2 regions of the Kumtagia sp. genome follow, and region 2 is predicted to be linked to the other one. Evidence: predicted binding sites of a transcription regulator. Region 2 holds the regulator's gene; the other holds the start of a gene.

Region 1 (11,218 bases), on a different contig from region 2:
GGGGCTCGACCGGGTGCGCGATCCCGGCAATCTCGGCACCGTGCTGCGCACCGTCGATGCCGTCGGCGCCAAGGGCATCATCCTGGTCGGCGACACCACCGATCCGTTCGGGCTGGAGACGGTGCGGGCGACCATGGGCTCGATCTTCGCCGTGCCGGTGGCGCGGACGACGCAGGAGGCCTTTCTCGCCTGGCGCAAGGGCTTTGCCGGGCTGGTCGCCGGCACGCATCTCAAGGGCGCCGTCGATTACCGCAGCGTCGACTATGCGAAGAAGCCGGTGCTGCTGCTGATGGGCAACGAACAGCAGGGCCTGCCGGACGCGCTCGCCGAGACCTGCGACAAGCTGGTGCGCATCCCGCAGGCGGGCCGCGCCGATTCGCTCAACCTCGCCGTGGCGACCGGGGTGATGCTGTTCGAGATCCGGCGCGCCGCGCTGACGCTTGCAACGGACGAGGCCTGATGCGCGCACCTTCATGGCACATCTATGCGGGGATCGCCGCCGCCGGCATCGCCCTCGACCAGTGGATCAAATGGCTGGTGGAAACGCGGCTGGCCATGCACGACCCGGTGGAGTTGCTGCCGTTCCTGGCGCTCTACCGCACCTACAACACCGGCGTCGCCTTCTCGATGTTCTCCTGGGTCGGCGACCGCGGGCTGGTCGCCATCTCCATCGCCGTCATCGCCTTCGTGCTCTATCTCGCCCTGCGCTCCGACCCGCGGCAGGTGCTGGCGCGGCTGGGCTTCGCGCTGATCGTCAGCGGCGCCATCGGCAATGTGATCGACCGCGCCATCCACGGCCACGTCATCGACTACATCTTCTTCCATACCCCGGTCTGGTCGTTCGCGGTCTTCAACCTGGCCGACGCCTTCATCTCGGTCGGCGCCGCCGCGGTCGTGCTTCAGGAGCTGCTCTCCTGGCGGCAGGCGCGAAAGGAAGCTCCGTCGGACGATGGATCAGGCGGGCGCCAGACGTAACCGGCCGGCGGAAATGCTCGCGCCGCACCCTTAAAATGGCGGAACGCTAAAATGCGAGCGAATTGCAGAAAGCTTCGGGAACGACACCGGAGTAGAATAACCGGATGACGGCCCCCATCGTCCACAGCACCCTCGAAGGCAAGAGCATGGACGGCGGCGTCGAAGCGCCGGTCCTGCCGCAGGCCGCGCCTGTCGACCCGCTGGCCGGCTCGCTGCCGACCAAACCGCAGCTCGTCGTGCTGCAGACCGCCATCGTCATCGCCGCCCCCCTGCTCGCGGCAGCCGCCTATTTCCTGAATGCCCAGGCCGTCCTGGTCATGGGTTTTCTGGCGCTCGGCGCCGTCGGCCTGGCAGTGCTGGTGCGCGGCCTCGGCACCCGTCGGCGGCCGCAGGCGGAAGCGGCGGAGACGGCAACGCCCGCCCGCATCGAAAGCCTCGCCGACCGCATGTGGGAGATGCATGAGAGTGAGGAGCATTTTCTCGGCCTCATCGATGCGCTCGGGGACCTCGTCATCCATCGCGATCGCGACGGACGCATCGTCTATGCCAATCGCGTCTTCGCCGACCTGGTCAGGCGGCCGCAGGACGAGCTGGTCGGGATGCGGCTCGCCGATCTCGGCATCGAGGTCGGCATGGTCCCCGACGCCGCCTTCGCCGAGGGCGAATGCCTGAGCTCGACCGACGTGTCTATCCATACGCCCGCCGGAACGCGCTGGTTCTCCTGGATCGAGCTGTCGGTGCGCGATCTTGCCAGCGCGGCTGTGTCGCACCGGGCGATCGCCCGCGACATCACCGGGCGCAAGCGGGCCGAGGCCGCGCTGATCGGGGCGCGCGAGCGCGCCGAATATGCGAGCCTCGCCAAGTCGCGTTTCCTGGCGACGGTGAGCCACGAGATCCGCACACCCATGAACGGCATCATGGGCATGGCCAAGCTGCTCGCCGACACCAATCTCTCGGCCGAGCAGAAGACCTATGTGAGCGCGGTGTCGACCTCCGCCAGCGCCCTGCTGGCGCTGATCGAGGACCTGCTCGACTTCTCCAAGATCGAGGCCGGACGCTTCGTGCCGGAGCCGCAGCCGATCTCGCCGCGCGAGACGGTCGAGGGCGTGGTCGAGCTGCTGGCCTCGCGCGCCTTCGCCAAGGGCATCGGCCTCGGCTGCCATGTCGCGCCGGACGTGCCGCATACCATCACCGCCGATCCCGGCCGGGTGCGGCAGGTGCTGCTCAACCTCGTTGGCAACGCGATCAAGTTCACCGAAACCGGCGGCGTGCTGGTGACGGTGTCGCTGAAGCCCGGTCCTGACGGCATGGAGATGGTGCGCTTCGCGGTTGCCGACACCGGACCGGGGCTGCGCAAGGAGGACATGGACCGCATCTTCGAGGAGTTCGAGCAGGCCGACACCAGCTCGACGCGCGTCCATGGCGGCGCCGGGCTCGGCCTCGCCATATCGCGCCGCATCGTCGAGGCGGTGGGCGGCACGATCACGGTTTCCAGCGACTACGGGCTCGGCTCCGAATTCGCCTTCGAGCTCCCGGCGCTGGAGGCGACTGCCGGCCTGGCGCGCGGCCTGGTGCTGGAGGGCCACCGCTCGGTGATCCTGTCGAAGAACGAGGTGGAGTGCGACGCGATCGCCCGCACCATCCGCGCCTATGGCGGCACCGTCGACGTCGCCTATTCGATCGACCAGGCGCTGGAGCTGGCCGGACCCTGCGACGCGCTGCTGGTCGACGCGGCGCTGGAATCGCCGGACGGGCGCGTGCTGAAGCGGCTGAAGCAGGCGGGCTTCTCCTCGAGCCAGGCGATCACCCTGATCGCGCCGACCGACCGAGGCGCGCTGGGTGACTTCCGCGCCAGCGGCTACGTGACCTTCCTCGCCCGGCCGGTGCGCGGCGAGACGCTGCTGCGCGTTCTGCTGTCGGGCGCCGCCGTCGCCTCCAGCATCGCTCCCGCGTCCGTCGTCCGCAGGCCGGCCAAGGGCCGCAGCGCCCGGTTCTCAGGCCTGTCCGTCCTGCTCGCCGAAGACAACGAGATCAACGCGCTGCTCGCCCGCACCACGCTGCAGAAGGCTGGCCACCGGGTCGAGGTCGTCGGCAACGGCAAGGCGGCGGTCGAAGCCGTCACCAGCCCGCGCAAGGATCGGCACGACGTCGTGCTGATGGACCTGCACATGCCGATCATGGACGGGCTGGAGGCGATAGCCCTGATCCGCCGCCACGAGGAGGAGAACGACCTACCGCCGGTGCCGATCATGGTGCTGTCGGCGGACAGCCAGGAAAAGACCCGCCACGACGTGCTCGCCCACGGCGCCAGCGGCTTCGTGACCAAGCCGATCGATCCCGACGCGCTCGTCCATGCCGTCGAGCAGCGCATGGTCTGAAGCCGTCTCAACGACGGCCGAAGCCGGCGAAGATAACCTAAATGTCAGCGGCCATGAGCTTGAGCGCGTGCAGCCGTCACGGTACTTTCATACATCTGTTGCACAGCGCCAGTATCTCGAAGCCGTGCCGGCTGTTCGAAGGAGAATCACCCGTGCAAACAGCTGTTCCGTCGGTCGATGTCGCCATGGACGTGAAGGGGCTGGTTCCCGGCGTGGAGCCCCGGCCCGGCATTGCCGGCCGCACGCTCGGCCGCATCGGCCCGCTGGAGGCGCGGCTCGCCCGCGACGATGCCGAGATCGCCGCCGCCCAGGAGGTGCGCTATAGCGTCTTCTACGAGGAGCTCGGCGCCGGGAGCAACCGGCTGCAGGTGCTCGACCGCCGCGATGCCGACCGTTTCGACGCCGTGTGCGATCACATCCTGGTCTTCGACCAGTCGCTGCCCGGCCCGGAGCACAGGCGCATCGTCGGCACCTACCGGATGCTCAGGGAGGAGGGCGCAGCGCTGGCGGGCGGCTTCTACTCCGAGGACGAGTTCGATCTCGGAGGATTGATTAGCCGGCATCCGGGCAAGCGTTTCCTCGAGCTCGGCCGCTCATGCGTGCTGCCGCAATACCGATCCAAGCGCACGATCGAGACGCTGTGGCAGGCGATCTGGGCCTATGTGCTGCACCACGACATCGACGTGATGGCGGGCTGCGCCTCCTTCCATGGCAGCCTTCCGGCCACCCATGCCGAAGCGCTGTCCTTCCTGGCGCGGAACTGCCGCGCGACGCCGGAGTTCGACGTCAGCGCCCTGCCCGGCCGCTACGTCGGCATGGACCTGATGCCGGCCGAGGCGATCAACGCCAAATCGGCATTCTCGCGCATGCCGCCCCTGATCAAAGGCTATCTGCGGCTCGGCGCGCGCATCGGCGACGGCTGCGTCGTCGACCGGGATTTCGAAACGGTCGACGTCTTCGTCGTGCTGCCGGTCAAGGAAATCCAGCAGCGCTATATCAGCTACTATACCCAGGAGCCCGGCCGTCTCGCAGCGTGACCCGATCGAGGAGGATACGCTCGCACCCGCCTTAGTGCGGCTGCGCAAGGCGGCGGCCGCGCTTCCCGGCATCGTCGAAAGCACCTCCTACGGCACGCCCTCGCTCAAGGTCGGCAAGAAGTCGATCTGCCGGGTGAAGGACCCGCGGACGGTCGTCGTCATGTGCCCGCTGGAGGAGAAACCGGCGCTGATGGAAGCGGCGCCCGACATCTATTTCGAGACGGACCACTACAAGGGCTGGCCGGCCATCCTGGTACGCCTGGACGCCATATCCGATCGGGAACTCACGCATCGGCTGGAATGCGCGGTCAGGTTCCAGACACGGAAAAAGCGGTCCGGCCGGGGCTGACGCCAGTCGCGTTTCCCCCGCCATCGAAGCGTCATAGAAGTTTCATCGGGGCGACACCCGCCTGTCACCCGCAAGCCCGAGTTTCCGCGCGCCTGTTCAAAGCCATCCGGAGACAGCCATGAACCCCGTCAGCAAGAAAATCACCCGTCGCGCATTGTTGGCGACCACCGGAGCGGCCGGCCTGGTCGGCCTGTCGGGTCTGGCCATGCCCTATTACTCGCGCGCCAACCAGCGGCCGAGCTTCACGCACGGCGTGCAGTCCGGCGACGTCGACGTCAATTCGGCCATGATCTGGACCCGCGTCGACCGTCCCGCCAGCGTCGCGTTCGAGGTGTCCACCACCGAAAGCTTCGCCAACGCCGTAAAGCTGCCGCCACTCGGCGCCCTGCCGGAAAGCGATTTCGCGGTGAAGCGCCTGCTGACCGACCTCGCCTCCGACCAGGAGATATTCTACCGCATGGTCGCGGCCGACCTTTCCGACATCAATACCGTGTCCGAGCCGATCGTCGGCCGCTTCCGCACGGCGCCGGCCTCGAAGCGCAACGTCCGCTTCGCCTGGTCCGGCGACACGGTCGGCCAGGGCTGGGGCATCGACGACAAGGGCATGTACAGCTACGCCACCATCCTCAAGCATCAGCCCGACTTCTTCCTGCACTCCGGCGACACGATCTATGCCGACGGCCCGCTGAAGGAGGAGGTGGAGCTGAAGGACGGCACGAAGTGGGTGAACAAGGTCGTCACCGACGAGAAGCGCAAGGTCGCCGAGACGCTGGACGAATTCCGCGGCCAGTGGAAATACAATCTCATGGACGAGCATGTGCGCGCCATGAACGCCGCGCTTCCCACCTTCTTCCAGTGGGACGACCACGAGGTGACCAACAACTGGTCGGCCTCCAAGGACCTTTCCGCCGACGACCGCTACACGGAAAAGTCGGTGCCGCTGCTTAACGCGCGCGCCGCGCGCGCCTTTCACGAGATGACGCCGATCCGCTTTCAGCCGGCCGAGCCCGGCCGCGTCTACCGCAAAATCGCCTACGGCCCGCTGCTCGACGTGTTCTTCGTCGACCTGCGCTCCTATCGCGGTCCCAACGGTCCTGCCATGGAAGACGAGATGACGCCGGCCTCGCGCATCTTCGGAGAGGAGCAGATGCGCTGGCTGAAGCGCGAGCTCGCCAATTCGAAGGCCACCTGGAAGGTTATCGCCTCCGACATGCCGATCGGCATCATCGTGTGGGACAACGCCAAGGACAAGAAGGGCGCGGAAGCGATCGCCAACGGCGACAGCGGCGGTCCCAAGGGCCGCGAGCTGGAGGTGGCCGACCTGCTGCGCTACGTCAAGAACGCCAGCATCGACAACGTCGTGTGGTTCACCGCCGACGTGCACTACACCGCCGCGCATCACTACACGCCGGAAAAGGCGAAGTTCCAGGACTTCACGCCGTTCTGGGAATTCGTGTCGGGGCCGATCCATGCCGGCACCTTCGGGCCGGGCGAGCTCGACATGACCTTCGGCCCCGAGCTGAAGTTCGTGAAGGCGCCGACCGCCGAGCAGGGCCAGAACCTGCCGCCCTCGGCCGGCCTGCAGTTCTTCGGCCTGGCCGACATAGACGGCGCCAGCGAGCAGATGACGGTGCGGCTGATGGATCGCGACGACAACGAGCTCTACAAGGTGACGCTCGATCCGGTGCGGTCGGCGTAACGTCGCAGGCATAGCGGTTGGGGGGTAGACCCCACTCCGTTTAGCCTTTGGGTTCGCCGCGGTCCAACCGACGCGCAGGCCGGGCCACAGCGTCCTGGAGAAGACGCCGCAGGAGATCGTGCGACATAATCGATGCCGCCGCCGCAGGCGGCGTCGAGCGCCTGGATCGGCGGAACCGCCGCGCCTCTCAGGGACGCACTCCAGCACGGGTAGTTATTTGCACTCCGATCCGGAGGGCCAATTCTCGGCGGGGGCATCCAACAACTGGATTATTGCCGAGGCATAAGCACACGTATATCGTGCACAACGACGAGGTCAGCGCGCGAGCAGGCTCCCCGTTCAATGTCGCTTTTCTTTTAGGTTTTCCGGCTCGCGTCGCCATCAGTTTCGGTTCCGGGGAGATTCCTGTCATGTCCGTCAACGTAAGCTCGCTCATCCGGGTCTCGGTCGACGGCAGCGGCACGAGCGCCAACAACATCGCCACCGGCGGCGTGATGTCGGGCGACGGCCGCTTCGTCGTGTTCCAGAGCACCGCTACCAATCTGGTGGGCGGCGACGTCAACGGTTTCTTCGACGTCTTCCTGCGCGATACGCTGACCGGCACCACGACGCTGATCTCGTCCGCGACCGGCGGCACGCAGGGCAACAACGTCTCCAGCGTGGCGGCCATCTCCGATGTCGGCCGCTACGTGTTCTATAACAGCATGGCGACCAACCTTGTCGGCGGCGACACCAACGCCGCATTGGACATCTTCATGCGGGATATGTGGACGGGCGTGACAAGCCGCGTCTCGACCGCGTCGGACGGCAGTCAGGCAAACGGGGCCAGCCAGAATGTCAGCGTCACCGGCGACGGCGCCGTCATCGGCTTCCAGAGCACCGCCGACAACCTGGTGGCCGGCGACAGCAACGGCTTCAGCGACGCCTTCGTCAAGAACCTGTCGACCGGCCTCGTCACCCGCATCTCGGTGGCGAACGACGAGTCGCAGGCCAACGGCAACTCCCTGGTCGCCCGCCTGTCCGACGACGGCAACCGCGCCTCCTTCGTCAGTTCCGCCAGCAACCTGACGACCAACGATAGCAACGGCGCCGTCACCGACGTCTTCGTCCGCGATATCGCCGGCGGAACCACCACCCTGGTCTCGGCCTCCACCGGCGGCGGTTCGGGCGACGGTCAGTCTTTCGCCGCCTCGATCTCCGGCAATGGCCGCTACGTCGTGTTCGAGAGCAACGCGACCAACCTGGTCGCCGGCGACAGCCACGGCGCCACCGACATCTTCGTGCGCGACCTGCAGACCAACACCACCACCCGGGTCTCCACCGCCACCGACGGCAGCCAGGGCAACGACTTGTCCATCCAGGCTGTGATCTCCGGGGACGGCCGCTTCGTCGTCTTCATGAGCGCCGCCGACAACCTGGTGCAGGGCGACACCAACGGGCTGCGCGACATCTTCCTGAAGGACATGGTGACCGGCTCGGTGACGCGCCTGTCCGTCGCCGCCGACGGGAGCGAGCTCAACGACATTTCGAACACGCCCTCGATCTCGGCCGACGGCCGTTACGTCACCTTCCAGACGCAGGCGACCGACACCGGCGTGGGCGTCGACGGCAACGGCACCGGTTTCGACGTGTTCCGGGTTTCGCTGGTCGCGTCGGCGGGCGCCGACCGCATGATCGGCTCCGACGGCAACGACAGCATCGACGGCCTGGCGGGCAACGACATAATCACCGGAGGGTTCGGCAACGACGTTCTCATCGGCGGCGCGGGCGCCGACGCCCTCACCGGCGGCGGAGGCGTCGACACGGCCGACTATTCCAGCTCCGCCGCCGCGGTGATCGTCAATCTCGCCGCCGGCACCGGCACAGGCGGCGACGCCCAGGGCGACACGCTGTCGGGCATCGAGAACGCTATCGGCGCGGCGTTCGCCGACCGGTTGACCGGAACGGGGGCCGGCACGCTCGACGGCGGGGCCGGCAACGATGTCCTCGACGGCGCGGCGATCCTGAACGGCGGGGCCGGCAACGATACTTTGCTCGGCGGCGCGGCGGTCGAGACGCTGAATGGCGGGGCCGACGACGACACCGTCAGTTATACCGCTTCCTCGGCGGGCGTGACGGTCGATCTCGGCCAGGCCGGGCCGCAAGCGTCGTCCGGCGATGCCAGCGGCGACACGCTCTCCGGCATCGAGAATCTGAGGGGTTCGCTGTTCAGCGATACGCTCACCGGCAACGACGGCGCCAACATCCTGCATGACGGCGGCACCGGGCCGCTCCCCAACGACGGCGTGCCCGACACGCTGATCGGCAATGACGGCAACGACACCTACATCGTCTATGCCGCCGCCGCCCTGATCGTCGAGATCGCCGGCGAAGGCCACGACCGCCTCGCCGCCGGCGTCGATTTCGTGCTGGCCGCCGGCGTCAGCGTCGAATACCTCAACACCACCTCGCTCACAGCCACCTCCGCCGTCGACCTCACCGGCAACGAAATCCGCCAGTGGGTGCGCGGCAACAACGGCGACAACGTGCTCGACGGCGGCGGCGGCATCGACACGCTGTTCGGCATGGGCGGCGCCGACGCCTTCCGCTTCTCCACCGCGCTGGGAGCCGGCAATGTCGACCGCATCGCCGACTTCAGCGTTGCCGACGATTCCATCCATCTCGACGACGCCATCTTCACGGCGCTGACCACGCTGGGCACGCTCGACGCCTCGGCCTTCAAGGACATCGCGCTCGCAGCCAGGGACGCCGACGACCGCATCCTCTATAACTCCACCACCGGCTCGCTGTTCTACGACGCCGACGGCTCGGCCAGCGCCTTCGCCCCGGTGAAGTTCGCCGCGCTGTCGCCCGGTCTTGCGCTGTCGGCGGCCGACTTCGTGGTGGTCTGATGACGCATGGCCTTGAATCCGCCTCCGATGCGCAGGCGCAAGTCCCGCGTTGCAGCCACAACAGCCCCGGCACGGGCGCATAGGTTCCGCCACACCGCAGCATGGCAGGCCCCTTTCGCATTTGCGAAAAATCCGTTAAGAGCCGCGCCAATGAAGCACGGCGCCTGAACGAATTGCGGCGTGCCCCTTCCCGAGCAAGGTCTTTATGAAACTTCGCAACATCGCGATCATCGCGCACGTCGACCATGGCAAGACCACGCTGGTCGACGCGCTGCTGAAACAATCCGGCTCCGTGCGCGACAACCAGCGCGTCGCCGAGCGCGTCATGGATTCCAACGACCTGGAGAAGGAGCGCGGCATCACCATCCTTGCCAAGGCCACCTCGGTCGAGTGGAAGGACACGCGCATCAACATCGTCGACACGCCCGGCCACGCCGATTTCGGCGGCGAGGTGGAACGCATCCTCAACATGGTGGACGGCGCCATCGTGCTGGTCGATGCCGCCGAAGGCCCGATGCCGCAGACCAAGTTCGTGGTCGGCAAGGCGCTCAAGGTCGGCCTGCGTCCGATCGTCGCCATCAACAAGATCGACCGGCCGGACGCGCGCCATGTCGAGGTGGTCAACGAGGTGTTCGACCTGTTCGCGGCGCTCGACGCCACCGACGAGCAGCTCGACTTCCCCATCCTTTACGGCTCCGGCCGCGACGGCTGGATGGCCGAGGCGCCCGAGGGGCCGAAGGACGACGGCCTCGCGCCACTGTTCGAAATGGTGCTGCGCCACGTGCCCGCTCCCACCGTCCATGCCGGTCCGTTCCGGATGATCGGCACCATCCTGGAAGCCAATCCCTTCCTCGGCCGCATCATCACCGGCCGCATCGAGAGCGGCTCGATCAAGCCAAACCAGGCGGTGAAGGTGCTGCATCACGACGGCGGCCTGCTGGAAAATGGCCGCATCTCGAAGATCCTCGCCTTCCGCGGCATCGAGCGCCAGCCGATCGAGGACGCCCATGCCGGCGACATCATCGCGATCGCCGGCCTGTCGAAGGGCACGGTGGCCGACACCTTCTGCGACCCGGCCGTCACCGAGCCGCTGGCCGCCCAGCCGATCGACCCGCCGACCGTCACCATGTCGTTCATCGTCAACGATTCGCCGCTGGCCGGCACCGAGGGCGACAAGGTGACCAGCCGCGTCATCCGCGACCGCCTGCTGCGCGAGGCGGAAGGCAACGTCGCGCTGAAGATCGAGGAATCGGCCGACAAGGACTCCTTCTACGTCTCCGGCCGCGGCGAGCTGCAGCTTGCCGTGCTGATCGAGACCATGCGCCGCGAAGGTTTCGAGATCGCCGTGTCGCGCCCGCGCGTCGTCATGAAGAAGGACGACGACGGCCAGCTGCTCGAGCCGATCGAGGAAGTGGTCATCGACGTCGACGAGGAGCATTCCGGCGTCGTCGTGCAGAAGATGAGCGAGCGCAAGGGCGAGATGGTCGAGCTGCGCCCGTCCGGCGGCAACCGGCAGCGCCTGGTCTTCCACGCGCCTACGCGCGGCCTGATCGGCTACCAGTCGGAGCTTCTGACCGACACGCGCGGCACCGCCGTGATGAACCGCCTGTTCCATGCCTACGAGCCCTACAAGGGCGACATCGCCGGCCGGACCAACGGCGTGCTGATCTCCAACGAAGCCGGCGAGGCCGTCGCCTACGCGCTGTGGAACCTGGAGGATCGCGGCCCGATGGTCATCGACCCGGGCGTGAAGGTCTATCAGGGCATGATCATCGGCATCCACTCCCGGGACAACGACCTGGAAGTGAACGTGCTGAAGGGCAAGAAACTCACCAACATCCGCGCCGCCGGCAAGGACGAGGCGGTCCGGCTCACCCCGCCGGTGCGCA
Region 2 (11,218 bases):
GTGCCGTAAGAGCAAGCGCCGTGCCCCAGGCACCGCCGCCGAGCACGCAAACGCGGCTCATGCCTTGGCGCCCCGGCGGCCGGAGCCGACGACCGGTGCCGACACGCTGTCGAGCGGCCAGCGCGAGCGCGGCGAAAAATCCATGCCGTCGGCTTGCGCGAGCCCGGCGCGCAGCCGTTCGATGCCCGCCCAGGCGATCATCGCCGCATTGTCGGTGCACAGCGCCAAGGGCGGCGCGACGAAACCGAAGCCGTTGTCGGCGCAGAGCTTTTCCAGGGTCGAGCGCACCAGCCGGTTGGCCGCCACGCCGCCCGCCACCACCAGCGCCGGCCCCGCCGCGTCCGGGTATTCGGCGCGGAACCGCTCCAGCGCCCGCGACACCCGGTCGGCGAGCGCGTCGGTGACGGCCGCCTGGAACGACGCGCATATGTCGGCGACGTCCTGCTCGCTGAGCGGCGCGATGGCGGTCGCGGCCTGCCGGACAGCGGTCTTCAGGCCCGAGAACGAAAAATCCGGCCGCGCCTCGCCCTTCATCGGACGCGGGAAGGCGAAGCGGGCGGCATCCCCGGCCCTCGCCGCCTTCTCGACGTTCGGGCCGCCGGGATAGGGTAGGCCGAGCATCTTCGCCGTCTTGTCGAAGGCTTCTCCGAGCGCGTCGTCGATGGTGGTCGCCCAGCGCTGGTAGTCGCCGACGCCGCGCACCAGCACGATCTGCGTATGGCCGCCGGAGACGAGCAGCAGCAGGTAGGGGAAAGGCAGGCCGTCGGTCAGCCGCGGCGTCAGCGCGTGGCCCTCGAGATGGTTGACGGCGAGCAGCGGTTTGCCCGCCGCGGCGGCGATCGCCTTGGCCGTCATCAGCCCGACGATCAGCCCGCCGACCAGCCCCGGCCCGGCGGTCGCCGCCACCGCGTCGACATCGGCAAGCGTCGTGCCGGCGTCGGCGAGCGCGGCCTCGATCAGCCCGTCCAGCGCCTCCACGTGCGCTCGCGCTGCGATCTCCGGCACCACCCCGCCGAACGCGGCATGCTCCTCGATCTGGCTGAGCACGGCATTCGACAGGATCTGCGGCCGGCCGTCATCGGCGAGCGCTACGACGCTCGCGGCTGTTTCGTCGCAACTGGTCTCTATGCCCAGGACGCGGATCATGCCTTAAGATGGTCCAAGATTGTCCATCGGGGATTTCCCCGTTAGGAGGGGCCCGGCCGGGCATCTCCGCCGGGCTGCCTATCACGGACCGGGCAGGATGCAAACAGCGACGCTCACCATCGGAACCCGCGGAAGCCCCCTGGCGCTCGCCCAGGCGCATGAGGCGCGCGCCCGGCTGATGGCCGCCCATGGCCTGCCGGAAGAGGCCTTCGCCATCGAGGTGATCTCGACCAGCGGCGACCGCATCCAGGACCGGCCGCTGTCGGAGGCCGGCGGCAAGGGCCTGTTCACCAAGGAGATCGAGGAGGCGCTGCTCGACCGCCGCATCGACATCGCCGTGCATTCCTCCAAGGACATGCCGACGCAACTGCCCGACGGGCTTGAGCTCTCGGCCTTCCTGCCGCGCGAGGACGTCCGCGACGCCTTCATCGGCAGGGCGGCCCCGACGATCCGAGGATTGCCGCACGGCGCGACGGTGGGGTCGTCCTCGCTGCGGCGCCAGGCGCTGATCCGGCGCATGCGGCCGGACATTTCCGTGGTCACCTTCCGCGGCAATGTGCAGACCAGGCTGCGCAAGCTGGAGGAGGGTCAGGTCGCCGGCACGATGCTCGCCTGCGCCGGACTCAGGCGGCTGGGCATGGCCGACGTCATCACCGACCTGATGCCGCTCGACGTCTTCCCGCCGGCGCCCGGCCAGGGAGCGATCTGCATCGAGAGCCGCATCGGCGACGAGCGAATCGCAAGGCTGCTGGAACCGCTCGACCACCGCGACACGGCACTGGCGCTGGCCTGCGAGCGCGCCTTCCTGGCGGCGCTCGACGGCTCCTGCCGCACACCGATCGCCGGCCATGCGGTCGTGGATGGCGGCCGCCTGCGATTCGGCGGCCTGATTCTGTCGCCGGACGGGCAGAACGCCCATGACGTGACGATCGAGGGACGCGCCGGCGACGCGGCATCGCTCGGCCGTCGTGCCGGCGAAACGGTGCGCGCCAAGGCCGGCCCCCGCTTCTTCGAAGGCTGGAGCTGAATGGCCGCGCGCGTCCTGGTGACGCGGCCCGAGCCGGGCGCTACGCGCACTGCCGCGCGGCTGGCCGAACGCGGATTCGTCCCGGTGCGGCTGCCGCTGACCGAAACCGTCGCGCTTCCAGTCGAGCTGCAATCCCCGCCGGGGGATATCGACGCCGTCGCCGTCACCAGCGCCAACGCGCTGCGGCATGCGCCCGCGGGATTGATCGAAGCCCTCAAAGCCAAAAAATGCTTCGCCGTCGGCGAGCGGACGGCGAAGCAGGCGCGGGCGCTCGGTTTCGCCGCCGTGGAGACGGGGGACGGCGATGCCGACGCGCTGGCGGGGCTGGTGATGCGCCGCGTCCGGCACGGCGCCCGCCTGGTCTATCTGTGCGGGCGGGTACGGATGAGCGGTTTCGAGGCGCGGCTGGCGGAGGCCGGCATCGCCGTTTATCCGCTGGAAACCTACGACACGCGCACGATCGGCTACGAGCGCGACCAGCTCGCCACGGCCGTCGGTGCGGAACCGATCGACGCTGTGCTGCTTTATTCCGCCAAGGCTGCCGGCCGCTTTCTCGAACTCTCCTGGCCGCCGGAAGCGGTGCGGATGCTCGCGGCGGCGGAATTTCTATGCCTGTCGCAGCGGGTCGCCGAGCGGCTCGCCGACGTCTTCGGCGCCCGCATCCGCATCGCGGCGGAACCCAGCGAGGCAGCGCTGTTGCGGCTGCTCGGGCCGCCTGCCGTCTGAGGCCGATCGCCCCGTCATGCCCGCGCCCCTTTTCAGGGCAGGCTGGTGTGGTAGGTATCCTGAAGGTGGCCGGCGCGCCGGTGCCAGGACGAACGAAACGGAGGCCAGGCATGGTCAAGACGCCGAGGACCCGGCACTCGAAGACGCAGCGCGAGCCGCTGACCATCGAGCTCGATCCGGCCGATGTCTCGCGTGTGTCCGAGACGGAGACCGTGTCGCCGGCCGCGGCCGATTCGATCCCTGGTGCTCCGGAATCGCCCTCGGAGGCGCGGGTCGCCGCCGAAGATTCCGCCGACGCGACCGCACAGGGTACCGACGCGACCGCACAGGGTACCGACGCGACCGCACCTGGCGCGGACGAAATTCCAGCCGCCGGGACGGAAGCCAGGTCGGACGATGTACCGAACGACCCCGTGTCGAATGAATCCGAGCCGGCGACCGAGACAGGCACAGCCCCGCAACCCGACCAGGAATACCAGCCGGGCGAACCGGTACGCGAACCCGCCGGCTACCGGTTCGATGAAGCGGAAGAGCGGCAGCCGCAGCCGGGCCGGGCCGAATCGCCTGCCTCGCGCGACGATGCGGCCGCGCCGCCACAGCTGCCCCCGCGCAGTGACGGCTTTTCGCGCATCGCCGCCGGCGTGATCGGCGCGGTCGTGGCGCTGGCCGCCGCCGGAGGTTTGCAATATGCCGGACTGCTTGGCGCACCGCATGCCTCGCCGGGCAGCAGCCCGCAGGCGAATGCCGAGATCGAAAGCCTGCGACAGGAGATCGCGGCCGTCCGCAGCGATGCCGGAGCCGGCGACCTCGCCGCCCGCGTCGATGGCCTGTCCTCGGCGCTCGACACGCTCAAGGCGGACGTCGCGGCGCTGCGCGAGGCCGCTCCCGCCGCCGGCTCCGGCGATGCCGCGGCGCTTCAGGGGCTGGACGACAGGATCAAGCAAATCGAGGCCGATATCGCCGCGCTCGGCCAGGCGCCGGATGCGGCCGACCTGAGCGCGCTCGGCGAGCGGGTTGCCGCCGTCGAGGCGCTGGCGAGAACCGAGAACGACTCGGCCGCGGAGGCCGGCGACCGGCTTGCCGCGCTCGAGCAGACGGTCGGCAGCCTGGCCGGACGGGTGGATGCGCAGGCGCAGCAGCCGAAGATCGCGCTCGCCATCGCCACTGCCGCCCTGAAGGCGGCGGTGGACCGTGGTGCGCCCTTCGCGGCCGAACTGGAGACGTTCGCGGCGATCTTTCCGGCCGCGCCGGAGCTGGCGGCGCTGCGCGCGCATGCCGAGAAAGGCGTGTCGACCCGCGAGGCGCTGCTGGCCGAGCTCGAGCCGGCCGCCACAGCCATGATCGCCGCCGCGAAACCCGTCGATCCCGACGCCGGCATCGTCGACCGCCTGATGCAGAGCGCCGAATCGCTGGTCACCGTGCGGCCGGTCGGCGCGGTCGAGGGCGCGGGCGTGCCGGAGATCGTGGCGCGCATGGAAGCGGCGCTGACGGCGGGCGACCTCGACAAGGCGATCGCCGAATACGATTCGCTGCCCGACGCCGCCAAGGCGGCGGCCGGCGGGTTCGGCGACAAGCTCAAGGCGCGGCGCGACGTCGAGAAGCTGGTCGACCAGGCCATCGCCGGCGCGATGAAGGCGTGAGGACGGCATGATCCGCATCCTGTTCTTCCTCCTCGTCGTCTTCCTGCTCGGCCTCGGCTTCGCCTGGCTGGCCGACCGGCCGGGCGACATGGTCGTCACCTTCCAGGGCTACCGCTACACGGTCAGCCTGATGGCGGCCGCGGTCGGCGTGGTGGCGATCGTCGCCGCCGTGATGATCGCCTGGTGGCTGGTGAAGTCGATCTGGAACAGCCCTTACACCGTCGCCCGCTATTTTCGCGTGCGCCGCCGCGACCGCGGTTATCAGGCATTGTCGACCGGCATGATCGCCGCCGGCGCGGGCGACGCCGCGCTCGCCCGCAAGAAGAACAAGGAAGCCGCCAAGCTGATCCGCTCCGACCAGGAGCCGCTGATCCGGCTTCTCGACGCGCAGGCGGCGCTGCTGGAGGGCGACCATGACGGCGCCCGCGACAAGTTCGAGGCGATGCTGGACGATCCGGAGATGCGGTTGCTCGGCCTGCGCGGGCTCTATCTGGAGGCTGAACGGCTGGGCGACCGCGCCGCGGCGCGCCACTATGCCGGCCGCGCCGCCGATATCGCGCCGCAGCTCGGCTGGGCGGCGGATTCGACGATCGAGGAGAAGATCGTCAGCGGCGACTGGGACGGCGCGCTGAAGATCGTCGACGCGCAGAAGGCGACGCACCAGATCGAGCGCGACGCCGCCAACCGCCGCCGCTCCGTGCTGCTCACCGCCAAGGCGACGGCGCTGTTCGACGTCGATTTCCCGCATGCCAAGACGGCGGCGCTGGAGGCCAACCGGCTGCGGCCGGATTTCGTGCCGGCGGCGCTCGTCGCGGCGCGGGCGCTGTTCCGCGGTGACGACACGCGCAAAGGTGCGAAGATCCTCGAGGCTGCCTGGAAGGCCGAGCCGCATCCGGACGTCGCCGATCTCTACGTGCATGCCCGCCACGGCGACGCCGTCGCCGACCGTCTGACGCGCGCCAGGCGGCTGCAGTCGCTCAGGCAGAACCATCCCGAATCCTCGCTCGCCGTCGCCCGCGCCGCCCTCGACGCGGCCGACTACCGGCTGGCGCGCAAGGAAGCCGAGGCGGCGATCCGCATGCAGCCGCGCGAGGGTGCGTGGCTGCTGCTCGCCGATATCGAGGAAGCCGAGACCGGCGACGTCGGCAAGGTGCGCCAGCTGCTCGCCAGGGCGGTGCGCGCGCCGCGCGATCCCGCCTGGGTGGCCGACGGCTTCGAGACCGATAAATGGGCGCCGTTCTCGCCGGTCAGCGGACGGCTCGACGCCTTCGAGTGGCGGGTGCCGGTCGAGCGGCTGGGCACGCTGATCGAGGAAGAGAAAGCGCCGGTCGCTCCGGTCGAGCCGCCGGTGCTGGAGGCGCCCGCTCCGGTTCCCGCGCCCGGGCCGGTGGTCGAGGTCCAGGCCGAGCCGGCGCCGCCGAAATCGGTGCCGCCGCCCGCCCCGGAACCGGCGAACGACCGCAAGCCGGCCGAGCCGCAGCCCGCGAAGCCGGCTGCCGTCGCCGGCGTGGTTGCACCGGCGTTTGCAGACACCACATTTGTCGATGATGAAAGCGAACCGACGCAGCCGCCCTTGCCGGACGATCCCGGCGTCGACCCTGACGAGGCCGCCAAGCCCCGGCGGCGCTTCAGCCTGTTCTGATGAGTGACCCCTCGATGCTCGAACGCATGATCTCCTTCCTCAAGGAGCTGCCGCGCAACGGCGGCACCGCCGCGCGCGGCGACGATCCGCGGGTCGCCGCGGCGGCGCTGATGTATCATGTGATGGATGCGGACGGCGTGCGCCAGGACGCCGAGTGGGACCGCATCAAGCAGCTGCTCGGCGAAACCTACCACATTGGCGGGCGCGAGCTCGACGATCTCGTCAATGCCGGCGAGAACGCCGAGCACGAGGCGATCGACCTCTACGCCTTCACCAGCGTGCTTAACCGGCATCTCGACGACGAGGGCCGCATCGCTTTCATCCGGCTGATGTGGGACGTCGTCTATGCCGACGGCGTGCTGCACGAGCTCGAGGACAACACGCTGTGGCGGGTGGCGGAACTGCTCGGCGTCGACGGCCGCGACCGCGTCCTGGCGCGGCAGGACGCGGCACGCAGGGTTCCAGGAGCCAAGGGCACGCCATCGAATGAGTAGGCTGGGGGCGGACGCCGGTCGACCGCGCGTCCTCGTCGTGCTGCATCAGGAAACATCCAGCCCCGGGCGGGTCGGCCACATGCTGATCGAGGCGGGGTTCGAACTCGACGTCCGGCGGCCGCCGCTCGGCGACGCGCTGCCGGAGACGCTTGTCCACCATGCCGGCGCCGTTGTCTTCGGCGGGCCGATGAGTGCCAACGATCCCGAGGATTTCGTCAGGCGCGAGACCGACTGGCTGGCCGTGCCGCTGAAGGAGAACCGTCCCTTTCTCGGCATCTGCCTCGGCGCGCAGATGCTGGTCAACCATCTCGGCGGCAAGGTCGAAGGCCACCGCGACGGGCTGGTCGAGATCGGCTGGTATCCGCTCAAGGCCACCGACGACGGCAGGAAACTGATGCACTGGCCGGAGATGGTCTACCAGTTCCACCGCGAGGGCTTTTCGCTGCCTTCCGGCGCCTCGCTGCTGGCCACCGCCGAGCACTATCCCAACCAGGCCTTCCGCTACGGCGACAACGCCTGGGGCATCCAGTTCCATGCCGAGCTGACGCGGGTGATGATGCACCGCTGGGTGGTGCGCGGCGCGCACCGCTTCGAGCTGCCGGGCGCGCAGCCCGGCCGCGACCATCTCGGCGGCCGCATGATCTGGGACATGCACCTCAAGCGCTGGCTGGCGGAATTTCTCGAAACGGTGTTCGGAAAACCGGAGGTCGGCTGACCGCGAGCCTCAATGCTCGGTCAGCGCCTCGTTGAGCAGGTCGAGATCGACGTAGAAATAGCGCACCAGGCAGAGCTGGACCTCTTCGGCGTCGAAGCCGTGGCTCCTCAGATAGGAGACCGATTCGTAGATCGCCCGCCGGTCGACGAGCTTGGTCTTGATGCCGCCCTGCGCCTCGATGAAGGCGTCCATCTCGGCAATGTTCCGGTGCTTTGAAAGTGTCTGCATGTGTGCCCCCACATCACACGCACAAGTTTAGCGAATTGTGGATAACAAAATACTAACGATTGCGCGAGCGGTTCGTTGGGGGGCTATTCGTCGCTGATGGCGTAGCCGGCGCCGCGCACGGTGCGGATGACGTCCGGCATCCGTCCGTTGTTCACCGCCTTGCGCAGCCGTCCGACATGCACGTCGACCGTGCGCTCGTCGATATAGATCGTCTCGCCCCAGACGTTGTCGAGGAGCTGTCCGCGCGAAAACACCCGGCCGGGATGCCGCATCATGAATTCGAGCAGGCGGAACTCGGTCGGGCCGAGCCTGATCTCGCTTTTCTTGCGGTAGACGCGATGCGATTCGCGGTCGAGCACGATGTCGCCGACCTTGAGCACGGAGGACAGCACCTCCGGCTTGGCGCGCCGCAGCAGCGCCTTCACCCGCGCCACGAATTCCGGCGTCGAGAACGGCTTGACCAGGTAATCGTCGGCGCCGGTGGCCAGGCCGCGGACCCGGTCGCTCTCCTCGCCGCGCGCCGTCAGCATGATGATCGGCAGGCGCTCGGTCTCCGGCCGCATCCTCAGCCGCCGGCACAGCTCGATGCCGGAGAGCGCCGGCAGCATCCAGTCGAGCACCAGCAGGTCCGGCACGTTCTCCTGCAGCCGGATCTCGGCCTCGTCGCCGCGCGCGACGACCTCGACCTGGTAGCCTTCGGTCTCCAGGTTGTAGCGCAGGAGCACGCCCAGCGGCTCCTCGTCCTCAACCACCATGATTTTTGGAGCGATCATCGCGCCTCGCTTCTACTCGGCCAGCACGGTCGTCGCCGTCTCGTCCTGCTTCGGCCGGTTGGCCGGAAGCTGCGAGCCGGTCAGCACATAATAGGCGTTCTCGGCGATGTTGGTCATATGGTCGCCGATGCGCTCGAGATTCTTGGCGCAGAACAGGAGATGCGTGCAGGCGGTGATGTTGCGCGGATCCTCCATCATGTAGGTGAGGAGCTCGCGGAACACCGAGGTGTATTTGAGGTCGATCTTCTCGTCGTCGACGCGAAGCGTCCGCAGGTCCTCGGGCTTGCGCGCCGCATAGGCGGCGATCACGCCCTTGATCTGCGCCAGCACCAGCGTCGCCATGTCGTCGATGCCGTGCGACAGGCCGCGCGGCGTCGAGCCCTCGCCGACCGCGCCGACGCGCTTGGCGACGTTCTTGGCGAGGTCGCCGATGCGCTCCAGGTCGCCGGCCATGCGGATGGCGCCGAGCACGGCGCGCAGGTCCTGCGCCATCGGCTGGCGCTTGGCGATCAGCGTGATGGCGCTGTCGTCGATCTCGCGCTGCTTGGCGTCCATCACGGCGTCTTCCGAGATGATGCGCTGCGCCGCCGCCGCGTCGGTATGGAGCAGCGCGCGGATCGCATCGCGGACCATCGAGGCCGCCAGGTCCGACATCTCGCGGATCAGCTTGTCGATGTGCTCGAGATCCTGGTCGAAGGAGGAGACGGTATGTTCGCCCATTGCAGCTTTCCTCAATACCCACTCAGCCGAAGCGGCCGGTGATGTAGTCCTGCGTGCGCTTGTCGTCGGGATTGGTGAACATCTTGTCGGTCGCCCCCTCCTCGACGAGATAGCCCAGATGGAACATGGCGGTGCGCTGCGACACGCGCGCCGCCTGCTGCATGGAATGGGTCACGATGACGATGGTGTAGTTCTGCTTGAGCTCGTCGATGAGCTCCTCGACCTTGGCCGTGGCGATCGGGTCGAGCGCCGAGCACGGCTCGTCCATCAGGATCACTTCCGGCGACACGGCGATGGCGCGGGCGATGCACAGGCGCTGCTGCTGGCCGCCGGAAAGCCCGGTGCCGGGCTCGTTCAACCGGTCCTTGGCCTCGTTCCACAGCGCCGCCTTCTTGAGGCTCGACTCGACGATCTGGTCCAGTTCGGACTTGTTCTTGGCGAGCCCGTGGATCTTCGGTCCGTAGGCGACGTTCTCGTAGATCGACTTGGGGAACGGGTTGGGCTTCTGGAACACCATGCCGACGCGGGCGCGCAGCTCGACCACGTCGATCTTCGGGTCGTAGACGTCCTCACCGTCAAGCGTGATCTTGCCAGTCACGCGGGCCGAGTCGATGGTGTCGTTCATGCGGTTGAGGCAGCGCAGGAAGGTCGACTTGCCGCAGCCCGACGGGCCGATCAGCGCCGTCACCTGGTTCTGCCGGACGTCGAGGTCGACGTCGAACAGCGCCTGCTTGTCGCCGTAGAAGACGCCGACCTTGCGGCCCTGCATCTTGATCACTTCGTTGGGCTTCGCAGTCATACCGCCGCTCACCGCCTCTTCGAGTTTCTCTTGGCTCATGATGTTCATGATATCTGCCCCCGTCTACCAGCGTCTTTCGAATCGCCGGCGCAGCACGATTGCGGTGATGTTCATCGCCATGAGGAACACCAGCAGGATGATGATGGCGCCGGACATGCGCTCGACGAAGGCGCGTTCGGCCTCGTTCGCCCACATGTAGATCTGCACCGGCAGCGCCGTGGCCGGATCGAGCGGCGTCTTCGGATAGTCGGCGACGAAGGCCACCATGCCGATCAGCAGCAGCGGCGCGGTCTCGCCGAGCGCGCGGGCGAGCCCGATGATCGTGCCCGTCAGGATGCCGGGCGTGGCCAGCGGCAGCACGTGCTGGAACACGGTCTGCGTCTTGGAGGCGCCGAGCCCGAGCGCGGCCGAGCGGATCGACGGCGGCACCGCGGCCAGCGCGGCGCGCGTCGCGATGATGATGGTGGGCAGCGTCATCAGCGTCAGCACCAGGCCGCCGACCAGGGCAGCCGAGCGCGGCAGGCCGAGGAAGTTGATGAAGACGGCGAGGCCGAGCAGGCCGAACACGATCGACGGGACCGCGGCCAGGTTGTTGATGTTGACCTCGATGATGTCGGTGAGCCGCGTCTTCTTGGCGAATTCCTCGAGGTAGATCGAGGCGGCGACGCCGATCGGCAGCGCCAGCAGCAGCACGATCGCCATCATGTAGAGCGAGCCGATGATCGCGACACCCATGCCGGAGGTCTCGGGCCGGCTCGAGGCGCCGTAGGTGAACAGGCCGGTGTTGAACTTGCCGGCCATCGCCCCTTCGGCGCGCAGCTGGTCCATCCAGCCGATCTGCCGGTCGGAGACCTTGCGGTTGCCCTCGGCGACTTCGAGGTCGATCTGACCCTTGAAGGCGGAGTCGAGATTGGCGCCGGCGAGCACCCAGACGTCGCGCGTCGTGCCGATGAGGGACGGATCGGCGACGACCATGTCGCGAAGCTGCGTGCGCACGCCGTCGGAAACGAACCCCCGCAAGGCCGCGATCTGCGGCTTGTCGTCGAGCGAGATTCCCAGCTTCTGGGCCAGCGCGTCGCGGGCAAGCTGCGGATAGTTGGCCTTCACCAGCACGCTCGGATCGGTGTCGCGCCTGTCCTGCGGGTCGATGACCTGCGCGTCGAAGGTGATCGGCAGCAGGATCGAGGTCTGGAGGAAGGAGGTGTAGCCCTTGCCGATGATCGAGGCGAGCATCACCACCAGGAAGATCAGGCCGACCGAGATCGCCGCCAAGCCGTACCAGCGGAAGCGCCGCTCGGCGGCATAGCG

Evidence for each region. Region 2 encodes PhoB, which activates phosphate uptake and scavenging genes when phosphate is short. Its sites were predicted from a motif close to TGTCATNNANCTGTCAT; they were not measured.
Region 1: a site for PhoB is predicted at 4,769-4,785, ahead of AC5JDC_RS09150 (alkaline phosphatase D family protein). Genes of this name have one in related genera too.

The regions. Positions count from the first base shown of each region.
Region 1 is NZ_JCACER010000021.1:82,426-93,643, reverse strand. It holds gene AC5JDC_RS09175 (TrmH family RNA methyltransferase) at 1-460, shown strand, start outside; gene lspA (signal peptidase II) at 460-975, shown strand; gene AC5JDC_RS09165 (response regulator) at 1,080-3,353, shown strand; gene olsB (l-ornithine N(alpha)-acyltransferase) at 3,539-4,390, shown strand; gene AC5JDC_RS09155 (MmcQ/YjbR family DNA-binding protein) at 4,425-4,739, shown strand; gene AC5JDC_RS09150 (alkaline phosphatase D family protein) at 4,858-6,438, shown strand; gene AC5JDC_RS09145 (beta strand repeat-containing protein) at 6,849-9,329, shown strand; gene typA (translational GTPase TypA) at 9,535-11,218, shown strand, end outside.
Region 2 is NZ_JCACER010000001.1:67,684-78,901, reverse strand. It holds gene AC5JDC_RS00360 (NAD(P)H-dependent glycerol-3-phosphate dehydrogenase) at 1-61, opposite strand, end outside; gene tsaD (tRNA (adenosine(37)-N6)-threonylcarbamoyltransferase complex transferase subunit TsaD) at 58-1,143, opposite strand; gene hemC (hydroxymethylbilane synthase) at 1,244-2,173, shown strand; gene AC5JDC_RS00345 (uroporphyrinogen-III synthase) at 2,174-2,899, shown strand; gene AC5JDC_RS00340 (COG4223 family protein) at 3,010-4,539, shown strand; gene AC5JDC_RS00335 (heme biosynthesis protein HemY) at 4,547-6,181, shown strand; gene AC5JDC_RS00330 (tellurite resistance TerB family protein) at 6,196-6,675, shown strand; gene AC5JDC_RS00325 (glutamine amidotransferase) at 6,668-7,390, shown strand; gene AC5JDC_RS00320 (hypothetical protein) at 7,400-7,618, opposite strand; gene phoB (phosphate regulon transcriptional regulator PhoB) at 7,702-8,391, opposite strand; gene phoU (phosphate signaling complex protein PhoU) at 8,404-9,111, opposite strand; gene pstB (phosphate ABC transporter ATP-binding protein PstB) at 9,134-9,958, opposite strand; gene pstA (phosphate ABC transporter permease PstA) at 9,974-11,218, opposite strand, start outside.